Regions from separate parts of the Arthrobacter sp. SDR-2R genome, predicted to be linked through region 3. Evidence: predicted binding sites of a transcription regulator. Region 3 holds the regulator's gene; each other region holds the start of a gene.
What was found. The regulator LexA, encoded in region 3, represses DNA repair genes until DNA is damaged. The targets are predictions, from matches to a motif close to TCGAACANNTGTTCGA.
Positions count from the first base shown of each region.

Region 1 (5,446 bases), 1.4 Mb from region 3:
GGAAATCCTGCGCGGGCTTGGCTGCCGCAGCGCGCAGGGCTACTACTTCAGCCGTCCGGTTCCGCCGGACCAGATACCCCAACTGCTGGCTGACCAGCAGGAAAGCGCTAACCAGTAACGCAAAACTACTGCGCTTTTGTGGCCGCCGTTATACGATCAGCGTGCGGTGTCTGGTTTTTCGCCGCCGCGAAATTCAGGTCTGGCAACACCGTACTTTTATAAGGCGTTTGGAAATTTGAACATTATTGGGCCATCGGGTCATTACTTCGTCAACTGGGGGCGTTGCTAATGTCGGTTCGGGTACAGGCATGGGGAATTATCGCTGCCGTGCTGGCGGATACGGATCCTGCGGGAGCCGCTGTCCGGCAACGGCTGAGCAGGAGCCTCGACGAGAATCCTGGCGTGCCGGAACGCGCTTTGCTGGAGTATCTCCTGGAGACCCGGCGCAGCGATGCCAACACCGTGGAAACACTGGAAGCGGCCAGGGACATGCGCCTCACAGCGCCCACCCTGCCGCCGCAGTTCGCTGAGCAGCTGGACGCCATCCGCAGCATCTCACGGATCAGCGCCCTGCTCGAGAACCAAATGCTGATGACCGCATTCCAGCCCATTTACGGCCTGGAAGGAAAAACCGTGGTCGGCGCGGAAGCCCTCTCGCGCTTCGTCAGCGATGACGGTGCCGCTGCAGAACTGTGGTTCGCCGAGGCCGCGGCCGTGGGCCTGGGCGCAAACCTGGAGTTCTCGGCTTTGGGATCCGCCGCGGCGGCAGCCCGCGACCTGCCGGACAACCTTTATGTGTCCCTCAATATTTCGCCCACCTCCTGCATGGACCCGCGGCTGCCGGAACTGTTCGACCATATTGAACTCCCCATCGACCGCATAGTGCTCGAATTGACCGAGGACATTCCGGAAGAGGAATATCTGCAGTTCATTTCCGCGATCAATCCACTGCGGGAAAAGGGCCTGCGGATTGCCGTCGATGACACCCACACCGGGGCCGGCGCCCTCAGCCGCATGATCCACCTGCGTCCAGACTTCCTCAAGGTGGGACGCAACGTAATCGGCGACGTCGACAAGGACGGCCTCCAGCGGGCCCTGTCGGCCTGCCTGGTGGACTTCACCGACCAGATCGGCACCATCCTGGTGGCTGAGGGGATCGAAACGGTGGGCGAACTCAAGGTCCTCACCGAACTTGGCATCAGCGCCGGCCAGGGTTACCTGCTGGGGCGGCCGTCAGTGCGGCCCCAGGATTGGGCCAACTGGAACACGCGGCTGGACGTGGACGGCCTGGAGCGCCATTTGGCGGGACCAGGGGAGTCGCGGGGCCGCCATGGCAAAGAGACTTCCTGACACACAGCACGCTCACACCTAAGGCGAGCAGCGCGGCGCATGGCATGACGCCAGGCGCCGCGCCTGCCATTAACCGCTATTCGGAGTGGCCCTGGTCCCGGCTCATCTGGTCCTCTGCCGGCGGCGTCTCTCCCGGGGGCACTCCCCCGCCCGGTTCCAGCCCGGTGACATTGCCCTCTGCCGGGTCGGGGTTTGGCGAACCGGCCGCCTCCCTGCTGCGCTGCTCCGCCAGGTGCGGCTGGGCGGCGCCAACGTCTTCCTTCCCCGGGCGGTCGGGGTTCGCGGGGTCATTCTCCGGATGGTAAGTGCTCATGCTGATCTTCCTTCCTCTCCGGCTGCGGTCCGATTCCCCAGCACTGGACTAATTGTAAGCATGCTGATAATTCTGGAGGAGTAGGGCCGGTATGCCGCTGGGCGCCGGCACGCAATGTCGGAAGGAGCAGTCAGATGGGAATCGGCGACAGCATCGGCAAGGCAGCAGAAAACGCCATGGAGGACCTGGCCGGAACATCCAAGCCGACGGAGAAGATGAATGTGCCCGACCCCACGAACCCCAATGACGGCGTGGAAGTCCACTCGTCCCTGAGTGAAGGTTCAAATGCCATGGAGGCGGAGAAGCAGAAGGCGCCCGGCCTCAATACAGGCGCTGCCCCGGCACCGGTCTCCAACCGTCCCCTGGGCGGTGACACCGACGAAACTGACCCTGGCCAGGCGGACCGCGACGGCCTTACCGGCGACGCCACCGCGCCGTCCGGAGGCTAGGAACCCGGCGCAGGCGGGTGGCCCTGCGGCCACTCCCCGCGCTCCATGAGCACTTCGCGAAGCAGGTCCGCGCGGTCCGTGACGATGCCGTCCGCGCCCAGGTCGAGGAGGCGGTGCATTTCCGCGGCATCGTTGATGGTCCAGACGTGCACCGCCAGGCCAAGGGCGTGGGCGCGGCGGATGAACCCGGCGGTGGCCACAGGGATCCGTCCATAGCGGACGGGGACCTGCAGCGCATGGACGTCCCTGAGCACCCGGCGCATGAGCCGGTGGAACACCGGGCGTGGAAGCACGGGGCCCAGCAGGGTGAAGAGGGCATTGGAGGACACGCCGGCGGAGGAGGCAACCGGCCGGCTGAGCAGTTTCAGCACCGCCCGCCGTCGACGGTCCGAAAAACTGGTGACCAGGACCCGCTGGTGCACTTGGTGCCGCTCGATGGCGGCGGCCGTGCTGTGGACGGAGCCCCAGTCCTTGACGTCCAGGTTCAGCCGGGCGTGTGGCAGCTGGGTCACCAATTCATCGAACGTGGGGATGGGCTCGCGGCCGTTGATCCTGGCCTTGGCGACGTCCGCGGCCGGCAGGTCCGCCACGCGGCCGCTGCCGTCGGTCAGGCGGTCCAGGGCTTCATCGTGGAAGAGCAGCAGCACGCCGTCGGCCGTGGTGTGCACGTCCGTTTCCAGGTACCGGAAGCCCAGTTCGACGCCGGAGCGGAACGCAGCCATCGAGTTTTCCAGCCCCTCAGCCGAGAACCCGCGGTGGGCCATGGCGATGGGTAGCTGCCGACCGGCGTCGTCCTTGTGCTCGAAAAAGGGCAGGGTCACAATGTGAGCGTACCCGAGCCGCGCGGGGTTGGGGCCGGCGGGTCAGTCAGCGCAGTCGGTTTCCCCGCATGGCACAATGTCCACCCCGTCGCCGCAGTGCAGGAGCGTCCGGCCGCGGCCGCCGTCCAGGTGGACCCAGACTGCCGTGTGGTCGGCGGTGATGGTGTCCACCACGCCGCCCGCCTCAAAACCGGGAGAAAGCAGGACGCGGACCCGGTCGCCCTGGCGCAGCTGCTTCCAGTGCGGAGCCGGGGTTGCTGGCCGGTGCGGCCCATCGGCCATGTGCTGTTTGACGTTCCTTGCCATGGTTGCCCCCTATGAGCCGGCGTAAGTAGTGCCTGCTTTCCATGGTTCACGCTAGGGGGCGAAGGTAAACGCCAGGTGAGCGGCAGCTGTGAATACGGGGGGCTGCTGCGGTCAGGAAAACTGGACGCCCAGGGAGGCGAGCCGCGCCTCCAAAACCTGGGCCACGCCGTCGTCGTTAAAATGCGGTGCCTGCTGCCCCGCCGCGCGGATGGCCTCCGGATGGCCGCTGGCCATGGCATAGCCGTGACCCGCCCACCGGAGCATCTCGATGTCATTGGGCATGTCGCCGAAGGCCACCACATCCGCGGCGTCAATGCCCAGCCCCGAAGCGTACTCGGCCAGGGTAACGGCCTTGTTGACCCCCGGCAGGGAGAGTTCCAGCATGGCAACGCCGGGCGAGGAGTGGGTCGTCGCGGCCAGGTGTTCGACGGCGGGTGCCACCTCGGCGAGGAAATCATCGGGTGTGCCGTCGCGGACGATGGCAAGGAATTTGACCACCGAATCGTCACTGGTGAGCGTGTCCTTCAGCGGGGCCGGGGTGAATTCGGCCAGCAGCTCGCTGGATTCGTTTTCGATGAAGCCCGGTTCCAGATGGAATCCGGTGAGCGTTTCCGCTGCGAACAGGGCCGCGGGGCGGAGCGCCTTGATGATGCCGCGGACCTCCAGGACGGTGTGGATCGCCAGGGTGCGGGCGGAGACCAGGCGGTCCGCCTCCAGGTCCCAGACCACGGCACCGTTGGAGCAGATCACCCGTCCCGTGTGGCCCAGCTGCTCCTCGAGGGGGTGCAGCCAGCGCGGCGGACGGCCCGTGACAAACACGAGCTCGACGCCGGCATCGCGGCAGGCGTGGAAGGCGCGGATGGTGCGGGGGCTGATTTTTCCGTCGTGCCCAAGGATCGTTCCGTCAATATCGCTTGCTACCAGCCGCATGATGCCAGTCTACGTGGGGGTTTGTGCACCGTCGCCGCCGGGGCGGCCGCTTCGGGTCCGCGGGCTGTCCAGGGACGGCCGGGGTGGTGCCGTTGTCAGCCTCCGGGTCTACACTGAAACTATCGAACATATATTCGAATAAGGGTGTGTTGTGGGCGTTATTATTGGTCCCCGCGTGATAGATGCGGGCGCCTCGTTATTCTCGGTGCTGATCTCCCCCGTGGCGGTGGCGGCAGGGTTTCCGTCTCCTGCGCAGGACTACTTTGACGGGCGGATCGACTTGAACGCGCACCTCATCAAGGACATCACCAGCACCTTCGTGGTCCGGGTCACCGGGGACTCCATGGAGGGCGCCGGCATCAGCGACGGTGACGAACTGATCGTGAACCGGGCACTGGAGCCGAAGGACGGGTGCGTGGTGATTGCGGTGCTGGACGGGGAGCTGACGGTTAAGCGCCTCCGCATCACCGGCACCGGCGTGGTGCTGCAGGCGGAGAACCCCAAATATCCGGATATCCACGTCCCCGCCCTGTCCGAGCTGACCATCTGGGGTGTCGCCACCAGGTGCCTGCACCATGTCTGAGGTATTCCATGTTTGAGGAGCAGCATGCCTAAGCCGGTGCTCATGCGGCGGATGCCGCAGATCGCCCACGTGGATGTCAACTGCTTCTACGCCTCCGCGGAGCGCGCCTTCGACCCCTCCCTGGAGGGCCGCCCGCTGGTGGTGCTGTCCAACAATGATGGCTGCGCGGTGACCCGCTCCCCCGAGGCGAAGGCCCTGGGCATCGCCACCGGCGAGCCCTGGTTCAAGCTCGCGCCGCGGGCCAAGGAGTGGGGCCTGGTGGCGAAGTCCAGCAACTATGAGCTCTACGGGGACATCAGCTCCCGGGTGATGGAGCTGCTGGGCAGGTACTCGGCGTGGCTGGAGGTGTACAGCATCGACGAAGCGTTCCTGGGCGTGAAGGGAAAACCCGACGAGCTGCTGGCCCTGGGCCGCAGGATGAAAGAGGCCGTGCGGCGGCACGTGGGGGTGCCGGTCTGCGTGGGCATCGCCCCCACCAAGACCCTGGCAAAGCTCTGCAACAAGTGGGCCAAGAACAACGCCGCTTTTGGCGGGGTCTGCCTCTGGGAGTCGGTCCCGGCCGACGTTCGCGAGGCCCTCATGGGCCGGTTGCCGGTGGACGAGGTGTGGGGCATTGCCGGGCGGCTGATGAAGCGGCTCAACGTGTTGGGCATCTTCACCGTGCGGGACCTGGTCCGGGCGGATCCGGTGGCGA
Region 1 covers NZ_CM173231.1:246,335-251,780, forward strand. The annotation lists gene AC3ANU_RS01185 (putative bifunctional diguanylate cyclase/phosphodiesterase) at 1-118, shown strand, start outside; gene AC3ANU_RS01190 (EAL domain-containing protein) at 289-1,350, shown strand; gene AC3ANU_RS01195 (DUF6480 family protein) at 1,427-1,663, opposite strand; gene AC3ANU_RS01200 (hypothetical protein) at 1,798-2,112, shown strand; gene AC3ANU_RS01205 (glycerophosphodiester phosphodiesterase family protein) at 2,109-2,933, opposite strand; gene AC3ANU_RS01210 (hypothetical protein) at 2,976-3,239, opposite strand; gene AC3ANU_RS01215 (HAD family hydrolase) at 3,351-4,169, opposite strand; gene AC3ANU_RS01220 (LexA family protein) at 4,321-4,752, shown strand; gene AC3ANU_RS01225 (Y-family DNA polymerase) at 4,777-5,446, shown strand, end outside.
Region 1: the regulator LexA is predicted to act here: its motif matches at 4,292-4,307, upstream of AC3ANU_RS01220 (LexA family protein).

Region 2 (5,446 bases), 1.7 Mb from region 3:
GTAGAAGAGGACAGCTTCGTCGAAGTGCTGCCACGGCTGGGCAAGGTTGACGTGGTCGATCACGGCACTGGCTCCGGTGGACGGGTGCTCCAGCCCCTCCCCGAACTCGTGGGTCCACGCCGCCGTGCCGTCCGGGCTGCCCTGGCAGAGAAAGATCTCGGTGGAATCGGGCGCGGAGATGCCCTGGAAGACTTCCTCGTCGGCCTGCACCTTGCGGGCCACCACGGGGGCCTTGAGCTGCTGGGCGCGCGCCGAGGCAATCACGGGGGAATCGACGTCGAACCCCAGTGCGGCAATGGCCGGCTCGGCATGCCGGGCCGCCTGTTCGTTGATGATCACCCGGGCCTGGCCCATGGTCCACAGCTGGACGTCCTTGGTGCGGTGCCTGCCCTCGAAGGCGAAGCCCAGCTGGCCCAGGAGTTTCTCCAGCTGCGCGGTGTCGTCCGCCTTGACCTCGGCAAAGTTGAAGCCCGCGGGTTCGTTCACCTTGGGCAGGGTGGCAAGTTCCATGGGGTAACGACGGCGGAGCGCTGCTCCGTTGCCTGGTGCGGCTTCGGTACCGGCCAGCCATTTGGCGCTCTGTTCTTCAAGCCAGATGAGCGACCGCATGGCATCCACGGCCGTCCGCTCCACGTCCGACTGGCGGAAAACGTCATTGAAGACTTCCAGCGAGACGGGTCCGGTGTACCCGGCCCGGACCACGTGGCCCATGAACTTGGCCAGCTCAAACTGGCCCTCGCCCGGGAACACCCGGTAGTGCCGGCTCCAGGACAGCACATCCATGGAGAGCTTGGGGGCGTCCGCAACCTGGACGAAGAAGATCTTCTCCGGGTTGAATGCCTCAATGTGGGCGGTTTCCCAGTCCCGCGACAGGATGTGGAAGGAGTCCAGGCAGGTGCCCAGATTGGGATGGTCAACCATCTCCACCAGCCGGTAGGCATGCTCGTAGTCGTTGACGTACTTGCCCCACGCAAGCGCTTCATAGGCCACCTTGACGCCGTGGTCGCCGGCCAGGTTGGCAAGCTGTGCCAGCTGCTCGGCGCGGAGGCCGTCGTCGTCGATGGTGGCGGTGGCAACGTTGGAGCAGACCAGGATGGTGTCCATGCCCAGGCGGGCCATGAGCCGGAACTTGGCCTCGGCCCGGCGGAGGTTGGCCTTCAGCAGGTCCGGGCTGACGCCGTCGAAATCCCGGAAGGGCTGGTAAAGATCCAGGCCAAGGCCCAGGTCGGCGGCCAGCTTGCGGACGTCCTCGGGACTCAGCGGGGACGTCACCAGGTCCTGCTCGAAGATCTCGATGCCGTCGAAGCCTGCGATGGCGCAGGCCTGCATCTTCTCTTTGAGGGTTCCGGACAGGCAGACAGTGGCGATTCCGGTGCGCATCAGGCAGCCACCTCTTCCGCTGCCACGAGCTCCAGGAAGTGGGCGCGCATGCGGTCCGGGTCCGCGTCCAGGCCGGTGAAGATCCGGAACGCGTCCGCGGCCTGGCCCACGGCCATCCGGCCGCCGTCCAGGACGTCGCAGCCCTTGGCCCGGGCGCCGCGGACCAGTTCCGTGTCGATGGGGCGGTAGACGATATCCGCCACCCAGTGCCGGGACTCCAGCAGGTCCAGGTCCAGCGGCACGCCGGGGTGGGCGGCCATCCCCACGGGGGTGCAGTGCACCAGGCCGTCGGCCACGCGCATCAGCTGCGGCAGCTCCGCCGTCGTACCTGCCGTGACGGTGCTGTCCGGGAAGAAGCCCTGGAGCTCGGCGGCCCGGGCTGCCGAGCGTCCCGGGTCCACGTCCACCAGGTGCAGGGTCCTGACGCCGGCGGTCAGCAGGGCGTAGGCGACGGCAGATCCGGCACCGCCGGCACCGAGCTGGACCACGCGGTCCAGCGACGCCCCGGGGAGGCCGGAAGCCAGTGCCGCGGCGAAGCCGGAGAAGTCGGTGTTGTAGCCGATGAAGCGGCCGTCCCGGATCACCACGGTGTTGACGGCGCCCAGGCGGCGGGCGTCCGGGGAGATTTCGTCAAGGTGCTCCAGGACCAGCTGCTTGCAGGGATGGGTGATGTTCAACCCATTGAAGCCCAGCGTCCGGGCGCTCTGCAGGATGCTGCCGACGGACTCGCCCGCCAGGCCCAGCTCCAGGAGGTCGATGGGGCGGTAGAGGTAACGCAGGCCCTGCACGTCACCTTCCCGTTCGTGCATGGGCGGCGTGAGCGACGGCGTGACACCGTCTCCAACCAGTCCCACGAGGTAGGACTCAGTTCGAATACTCATCCGTGCAGCTCCTTTGGTAACGGCACCGGCAGTGTCCATGCGGGGATGGGCTGCGCCGGTGATAGGGATTACAGTACAGCATTTGTTCACTTCTCGCACTACTGTTCGAGATACGAACTAAATATTTTGAGTAACGGCACAGGCGCCTTAGCCGCGCTGCGGAAGGCGTGCAGCCAACTCGGCTGCCGCATCGACCAGGACGGGGACGTGGGCCTCCAGCTCCTCGAGGCTCAGGCGGAAGACCGGAACGGCCGTCGCCAGGGAGGCAAAGGCGTGACCCTGGCTGTTGAGCAGGGGCACCGCCACGGCACGCATGCCGGCCTCGTTCTCCTCATCCATGACCGCGTAGCCGCGGCGGCGCACCTCCTCGATTTCCGCCCGGAACGCGTCCCGGTCGGTGATGGAGCGGGCGGTGAGCGCCTCGAGCGGGAGTTCCGCGAGCAGCCGCTCCCGTTCCGCATCCTCGGCGAATGCCACCAGGGCCTTGCCGACGGCAGTGGTGGACAAGGAGCCCAGGTGGCCCGGATCGCTGGTGACGCGGAAGATCTGCGGCCCGTCCACCTTGCTGACGGTGAGGTGGTGCAGGCCGTCGCGGACGCTGAGGATGGTGGCTTCCCCGGTCTGCTCGGTCACCCGGCGCAGGATGGGCATGGCAGTGCCCGCGAAACCGTGGTGGTTGGAGACCCGCTGGCCCAGCTGGAAGATGCGCAGGCCCAGGTGGTAGCGGCGGCCGTCCGGCTCGTAGTCAACAAAGCCGTCACGGGTCAGGGATCCGAGCAGCCGGTAGGTTGTGCTGAACGGCAGTTCCGCGCGGCGGGAAATTTCCGCGGCGCTGGCACCGCGGGGTTCGTCCCCCAGGAGGACAAGCAGGCCCAGGGCCTTGCCCACCATGTCCGTGCGTTCCGCAGGACGCGCGCCAACCTTCGCCTCCGGGGGCATGGTGTTCACGGGCTCCGTGGCGGCAGGGGCAGCAGCGGATTCTTCATTGACCGCTGTGGTTTGGTTCACACTCATGGCAAACATGTTGCCACAATGTGAGAGCTATTTCTAGATGGTGATTATTTTCTTGACAGGTGACTGCCCTCACAGTCATAGTTTCTATATCGCACAAGTAGCTCCCACCATGTGGCTACTGACGCCGGGTCTTCTTCCGGACTCCAGCCGCATCGCGCCCCGCCCGTACCAAGGCAGCGGCGGCTGCGACCTCCAGATCCATCCGCGACAATGTCGTCACACCAAAGGAACACCATGAGCCAGACACTTCCGTCCGCCGGGGCGGGTGCCCTCACCCGTGCCGGGACGCCCAGGAAAGCAGCCCTCGCCAGCTTCCTGGGCAGCGCCGTCGAATACTACGACTTCTTCATCTTCGGATCCGCTGCGGCGCTGATCTTCCCCAAGGTCTTCTTCCCCGATGCAGACACCAACGCTGCCATCATGTCCTTCGCCACCTTCGGCTTCGCCTACGTGGCACGTCCCGTGGGCGCCATCATCCTGGGCCACTTCGGCGACCGGGTGGGCCGCCGGAAGGTCCTGATGTTTACCCTGCTGCTCATGGGCGCGTCGACGTTCGTGATCGGCTGCCTCCCCGACTTCCACACGGTCGGCTGGTGGGCCCCGGTCCTGCTGGTGCTGGCCCGCCTGTGCCAGGGCCTCTCCGCCGCCGGTGAGCAGGCCGGCGCCTCGTCCATGACCCTGGAGCACGCTCCGGACAACCAGCGTTCCTTCTTTACGTCCTGGACCCTCACCGGTACCCAGGGCGGCCAGATCCTCGCCGCCCTGGTCTTCATCCCCGTCCTGGCCCTGCCGGATGAGATCAAGTACGGCATCGGCTGGCGCGTCCCGTTCTGGCTCAGCGCCGTCGTGGTCATGGTTGCCTTCTTCATCCGCCGCACGCTGCACGAGCCGCCGGCCTTCGAGGAAGCGCAGAAGAACGCCCAGATCTCCAAGCTCCCGGTGGCCGACCTCCTCAAGGGCCACTGGCGCGACGTCCTGCGTGTTGTCGCCTGCGCCTTCATTGCCGCCGTCTCCACCGTCTTCGGCACCCTGGCCATCAGCTACGCCAAGACCGTGGCCGGAGTGGACGGCACCACCACCCTGTGGCTCGTCGTCGGGGCCAACCTGGTGGCCCTGGGCACCCAGCCGCTCTTCGGGAAGCTCGCTGACAGGATCGGCCGCAAGCCCGTCTTCATTTACGGCGCCGTGGCCAGCGCAATCCTCACCCCGCTGTTCCTGCTCAGCCTGGAATCCCACAGCATCCCGTTGATGTTCGTTGCAGCCATCGGTTTCTTCTCCTTCGGCTACGCCGCCTCCAACGCCGTGTGGCCGTCCTTCTACGCCGAGATGTTCAGCACCAAGGTCCGTTTCTCCGGCCTGGCCATCGGCACCCAGCTCGGGTTCCTGATGGCTGGCTTCGCCCCGGCCATTGTGGCTGCCATGGGCGGCATCCAGGCGGGCGGCTGGGTCCAGATCAGCATCTTCACCGCCATCATCTGCGCCATCGCCGCCGTCTCGGCACTCACGGCCAAGGAGTCCTTCCGGACCCCCACCAACCTGCTGGGCGTGAAGTAGGCGCCGACGTCACACCAGCCCGGTTTAGAGCCGGAAAGCCCGCCATTCCCCCAAATGGCGGGCTTTCCTTCGTGAAAGATGGGCTGCTTCGGAAGCGTCCCGCAGGGCACTTACCCCCGCCCGGTCTCCAGCACCGAGGCCAGGTCAAAATTGACCGGTTCCTCCAACTGCTCGTAGGTGCAGGACTCCGGGTCCCGGTCCGGGCGCCAGCGGTTGAACTGGGCCGTGTGGCGGAACCTGTCGCCCTCCATGTGGTCGTAGCGGACCTCCACCACCAGTTCGGGCCGCAGTGGGACGAAGGACAGGTCCTTCCCGGCGCTCCACCTGCTGCCTTCGGCGTTCCGCGGCGTCCGTTCCCCTTCTTCCTGCTTGCCCCACGCCCACGGGTGGCCCTCGAAGCCGGTCACCAGCGGCTGGAGTTCTTCGAACAGTTCCTTGCGGCGCTTCATGGGGAAGGCGCCGATCACGCCCACGCTCGCCAGGCCGCCGTCGTCCTTGTAGAGGCCCAGCAGGAGGGACCCGATAGCATCGGGACCGCTCTTGTGGAGGCGGTATCCTGCCACCACGCAGTCGGCCGTGCGCTCGTGCTTGACCTTGAACATCACCCGCTTGTCCGG
Region 2 covers NZ_CM173231.1:541,600-547,045, reverse strand. The annotation lists gene AC3ANU_RS02580 (bifunctional sugar phosphate isomerase/epimerase/4-hydroxyphenylpyruvate dioxygenase family protein) at 1-1,380, opposite strand, end outside; gene AC3ANU_RS02575 (shikimate dehydrogenase) at 1,380-2,261, opposite strand; gene AC3ANU_RS02570 (IclR family transcriptional regulator) at 2,409-3,275, opposite strand; gene AC3ANU_RS02565 (MFS transporter) at 3,510-4,829, shown strand; gene AC3ANU_RS02560 (ATP-dependent DNA ligase) at 4,940-5,446, opposite strand, start outside.
Region 2: the regulator LexA is predicted to act here: its motif matches at 2,355-2,370, upstream of AC3ANU_RS02575 (shikimate dehydrogenase).

Region 3 (5,446 bases):
AAGTAGTTCAAGGCGCCCAGCGCCGCAGTATCAAGTCTAGGCGGGAAGCGCGGCCTGGCCCGCAAGGATGCGTTCCAGGGAGGTAAGGAAGGCTGTGGTTTCCGCCTCAGTGCCTGCGGTGACCCGAAGGTGGCCGGGGATGCCCACGTCGCGGATGAGCACTCCGGCGTCCAGCAGCTCCTGCCATACCTGGTGCGGATTTTCCAGGCCCCCGAAGAACACGTAGTTGGAGTCCGAGGCGGCAGGCTTGAGGCCCATCCTGGTCAGTTCGGCCACAATGCGGTCCCGCTGCGCCTTGATGTCCTGGACATCGGCCATCAGTGCCTCGCGGTGTTGGAGCGCGGCCAGTGCGGTTGCCTGGGTAATCGCGGACAGGTGGTACGGAAGGCGCACCAGCCGCAGGGCATCGGTGACCTCCGGGGCCGCGGCCATGTAGCCGAGGCGGGCGCCGGCGAGTGCGAAGGCCTTGCTCATGGTGCGGGAAACTATCAGCCGCTCCCGGCCGGGCAGCAGGGTCAGGGCGCTGGGCGTGCCGTCATGCGCGAACTCGTGGTAGGCCTCGTCGACGATCACCACGGTCTGGCTGTCCTCGCCGGCGTCATAGACAGCCTCCACAACGTCAAGCCCCAGGCCGGTCCCCGTGGGGTTGTTGGGCGAGCAGAGGAAGACGATGTTGGGCCGCAGCTCCTCGACCTGCCGGGCGGCGGATTCGGCGCTCAGGTCGTAGCCTTCCGAGCGCACTCCCGTGATGTATTGGGTGTCGGTTCCGCTGGCGAGCAGAGGGTACATGGAGTACGTGGGTGGAAAGCCCAGGGCGGTGCGGCCGGGGCCGCCGAAGGCCTGGAGGATCTGCTGCAGGACCTCGTTGGAGCCGTTGGCTGCCCAGAGGTTTGATTCGTCGAGCCCGTGCCCCAGGTATTCCGCGAGAGCTTTCCGCAGGTCGGTGAATTCCCTGTCCGGGTACCGGTTGAGGCCTGCAGCTGCTTCCGTGACCGCCGCGCTGATGGCGGCGCGCACGTCCGCCGGAACACCATGGGTGTTCTCATTGACGTTCAGCAAAATGGGAACGTCCAGTTGGGGTGCCCCGTAGGGGGTCAGCCCGCGAAGATTGCTGCGGAGGGGAAGTCGGTTCAGACGCTCTAGCTGGTCGTTCACCTGAACAGTTTAGTTGCCGCGGCAACTACCGGAAAATGTGACGGATTCTGTTCGCCACCGGCGTTGCTGTCCCGGTCATCTTTCTCAAAGGCCAACACCAGGTGCCGCTCAGTGCGTGGGGACGAACAGCTGCTGCCCCGGCAGCACAGCGGCGGCCGGAAGGTTGTTGAGCTGGACGATGTCCGCCACCACGTCCCGGGCATCGCGGTCCGGAGCAACAGCGCCTGCGATGCTCCACAACGACTGGCCCGCCTGCACCGTCACGGTGACCGTCGGCGTCACGGCCAAATCCGCAGCTGAATCGGATGCCTTGGCCGGTGCGTTGAAAAGTCCGGACAGGGACAGCAGGAGTACCGCGAGGAGCACAAGCGGAACTCCGATCAGGACGATCCGCCCCCGGCGGGTCAGCCTCAGGGGCGCTGCTGACGGCGTCCGGCGCTGCGAGGGCTTCCGGGTCTGCAGGGAAACGCGGTGCGTAGGTGAAACCTGGTGAAGAGATAAAGCTGACATGAACTAAGCCCTCCTGGACCTGCCGTGCTGCCCGGGTGTCCGCCCGCTGCCGCCCTGCCGTTCACACCGTGTCCGGAGCTTCTCCGGCCATGTTTTCGAACGGGGCAATCGCTGGTTAGAACACATGTTCGAACTTTGCTTGTTAAGTTTTAGCACCTATCAACGAACAATGTCGAGACTCGCTAGAACAAATGTTTGAAAAAGCAATGTGGCTGGCCTAGCTTTGAATCAAAGAACAACCACCACTGAAGTTGAACAGCAGGGTCTGACAATGACAGTGGGAGTCCTTCCGGCGGCGCTGTGGAACAGGCCGCAACGGAAGATCCGGCGGCAAGCGAAAGGCATTGGCGAATATGGCAGCAGCAGCCGCCGGGGGCAGGACCGCCCCGCAACCCAGGAAGACCGCCAAGGGCTTGACCCCCCGGCAGAAGAAGATCCTCGAGACCATCCAGCGCTCGGTCAATGACAACGGCTACCCGCCCTCCATGCGGGAGATCGGCGACACGGTTGGCCTGGCCAGCCTGTCCAGCGTGACCCACCAGCTTTCGCAGCTGGAGAAGCTGGGTTACCTGCGGCGCGACCCCAAACGGCCGCGGGCCATGGAGGTGCTGATGCCCCTCACGCTGGACAGCGGAAGCAATGCCGCCGGCGCCTCCCCCGCGCCGCAGGCCACGGGCGGCGGTGCCACGGTAACGGAGCTGCCCACCGCGCTGGATACGGCCATGGTTCCGCTGGTTGGCCGGATTGCTGCCGGCGGTCCCATCCTCGCTGAGCAGCTCGTGGAGGATGTCATGCCGCTCCCCCGCCAGCTGGTCGGCCAGGGCGAGCTCTTCATGCTTAGGGTGGCCGGCGACTCCATGGTGGATGCCGCCATCTGTGACGGTGACTGGGTGGTGGTGCGGCGCCAGGCGGACGCAGCCAACGGGGACATCGTTGCTGCCCTGCTGGATGACGAGGCAACCGTCAAGACATTCCGCCAGCGCGACGGCCACACCTGGCTGCTGCCCCAAAACACGCAGTACGAACCCATTCTGGGCGACCATGCCACCATCATGGGCAAGGTTGTCTCGGTCCTGCGTTCCCTCTGACCGCGTCTCCCGCGAAGGGACGGCCTGCCGGAAATTGCACGGCGGCTGCCCCCGCTGGCGTCGTTCGCCTGCCGGGCCCTACGTGGTCGCGTCCGCGCCCAGCCTGGCCAATGCCGCCAACGCCTTGCTGCGGTCCTTGGTAGCCCAGAACGGCGGCAGAGCGCCGCGGAGGAATCCGGCGTAGCGCTCTGTTGCCAGCCGGGAATCCAGAACGGCCACCACTCCCTTGTCTCCGGTGGACCGGATCAGGCGGCCGGCACCCTGGGCCAGCCTGATGGCGGCATGCGTGGCCGAGACGGACATGAAGCCGTTTCCGCCGGCCTGGGCCACGGCACGCGAACGCGCGGTCATCAGCGGATCATCCGGCCTGGGGAACGGGATGCGGTCGATCACCACCAGGCGGCAGGAGCCTCCCGGAACGTCAACCCCCTGCCACAGGGACATGGTCCCGAAGAGGCAGGTATCCGGTTCGTCGGCGAACTGCTTCACCAAAGCTGTCATGGTCGACTCGCCCTGGCAGAGGACAGTCACATCGAGCTTCGGCCGCAGGGCGTCGGCAGCCTCTTCGGCAGCCCGTCGGGATGAAAACAGGCAGAGGGCACCCCCGCCGGACGCTTTGATGAGCGCTTCCAGTTCCTCCAGCGCCTCCGGCGAAACGCCGCGGCCCGGCTTTGGCAGGTGGCCGGCCACGTAGAGGATGCCCTGTTTCGGGTAGTCGAAGGGCGAGCCGACATCCACACCCGTCCAGCTGGGTGCGCCGTCGCCGATGAGGCCCAGTCCCCCGGCCGCGGGTTCAAATGCCGAGCCAATGGCGAGGGTTGCAGACGTCAGCACGACGGTGTGCCCGGCGAAGAGTCCTTCCCGGAGCCTGCCTGCCACGGACAGCGGCGCGATATTGACCAGCACCGGGGCATTGTCATCGGGCTGGGAATATCCCTGGCCGGGATCGAACGTGCCGGCCCGGGAAAACCACACGACCTCGCGGTTTTCACGGGCAGCAATAAGCCGCTCACACAATTCCAGGATGAGCATGAGGCGGGACCGGGCCAGCTGCCGGCCGCCGTCGGCCGTGGCGTTGCTGTCCCCCTTGGAATCGGACAACGCGGCCCGGCACGCCTCCCGCAACTGGTCCATGCAGTCCAGCTGTTCGTCGTTCAGCCCGTTGGGAAGCAGGCCGCTGGGCGCACCGGCGAGGGCCAGTTCAAGGTTTGCGGCTGCGGCGTTCAGCGCGTCCACCGTGATGGCGGTATGTTTGCGGGCGCCGGAAGCGGCAGCGTGGACCATGGCCACCGACAGCTGACCGGACACGGCTCCGGTGACCCGGTCCTGCAACTCGTGCGCTTCATCCACCACCACGACGTCGTACTCGGGCAGGACTGCAAGTCCTTCGAAGGCGCTGACGGCCAGCATGGCGTGATTCGTCACCACCACATCTGCCTCGGCTGCGTCCTGCCGGGCCAGCTCGCTGAAGCACTCGGCGGCCATGGGGCACTTTTGGGCCCCCAGGCACTCCATGGAAGTGACGGAGACCTGGCGCCAGGCACGGTCCGTCACACCAGGCAGGAGCTCATCCCGGTCGCCGGTGGCCGTCTTCTCCGCCCACTCGCGGAGCCGCACCACCTCCTTGCCAAGCTGGGACGAGGGTCCGCCCACGGAGGCGGCAAAGTGCGGGACGCTGGCGTCTTCGCCCAAGGAGAAAAGCTGACCCTCGGAAGGCTCCTCGGAGGGGAACCCGCCTTCCAGTTTGTGCCGGCAGACATAGTTTGACCGGCCTTTCACCAAGGCAACCTTGACCGGCCGTTCCAGGGCCGGGGTGATGTTCTTCAGCAGCCGCGGCAGGTCCCTGCCAACAATCTGGGTTTGCAGGGCCAGCGTGGCCGTGGACACCAGAGCGGGCTTGTTGCTCTCCAGGGCGTGGGCGATGAGCGGCACCAGGTAGGCCAGCGACTTGCCCGTGCCCGTGCCCGCCTGGACCAGCAGGTGGTTGCCGGTTTTGATGGCCCGGGCCACCTGCCGGGCCATCTCGTGTTGTCCGGTGCGGCTTTGTCCGCCCATGCCGGCGACGGCGCGGTCGAGCAGTTCGATGACGAACTGCTCGCCGGCCGTCTGCGCGGTTTCGCCGGCGGCGGGGTCAGTCATTGACGATGAACGGTTCCAGTTCGGACGCCAGGCCCTCGCGGACCTTCACCGCAGCCCTGGTACCTGCCTCAACGTGGTCAACGCTGAGGATTTCAGCGTCGGACTCATGGAGCTTGCTGACCAGGTCTCCGCGGTCATACGGGATGAGGAGTTCCATCTTGACCGAAGGCCGGGGAATGGCTTCGCTGATGGCCTTCAGCAGTTCCGGGATGCCCTCACCCGTCCGGGCCGAGACCACCACATGCCGCGGTTCGCGCTGCTTCAGGCGCTCCACCACGAACGGGTCAGCTGCATCAGCCTTGTTCAGCACGATGATCTCCGGCACCTTGCGGGCATCAACTTCGCTGAAGACCTTCCGGACGGCGGCGATCTGCCCTTCGGGGTCCGGATGCGACACGTCCACCACGTGCAGGATCAGATCCGAGTCCGCCACTTCCTCGAGGGTCGAACGGAAGGCCTCCACCAGCTGGGTGGGCAGCGAACGGACGAATCCAACGGTGTCGGCCAGGGTGTATCCCAGGCCGTCCGCGGTTTCCGCCTTGCGGACGGTGGGA
Region 3 covers NZ_CM173231.1:3,287,967-3,293,412, forward strand. The annotation lists gene AC3ANU_RS15175 (histidinol-phosphate transaminase) at 37-1,155, opposite strand; gene AC3ANU_RS15180 (LysM peptidoglycan-binding domain-containing protein) at 1,264-1,665, opposite strand; gene lexA (transcriptional repressor LexA) at 2,019-2,753, shown strand; gene AC3ANU_RS15190 (ATP-dependent DNA helicase) at 2,832-4,892, opposite strand; gene hflX (GTPase HflX) at 4,885-5,446, opposite strand, start outside.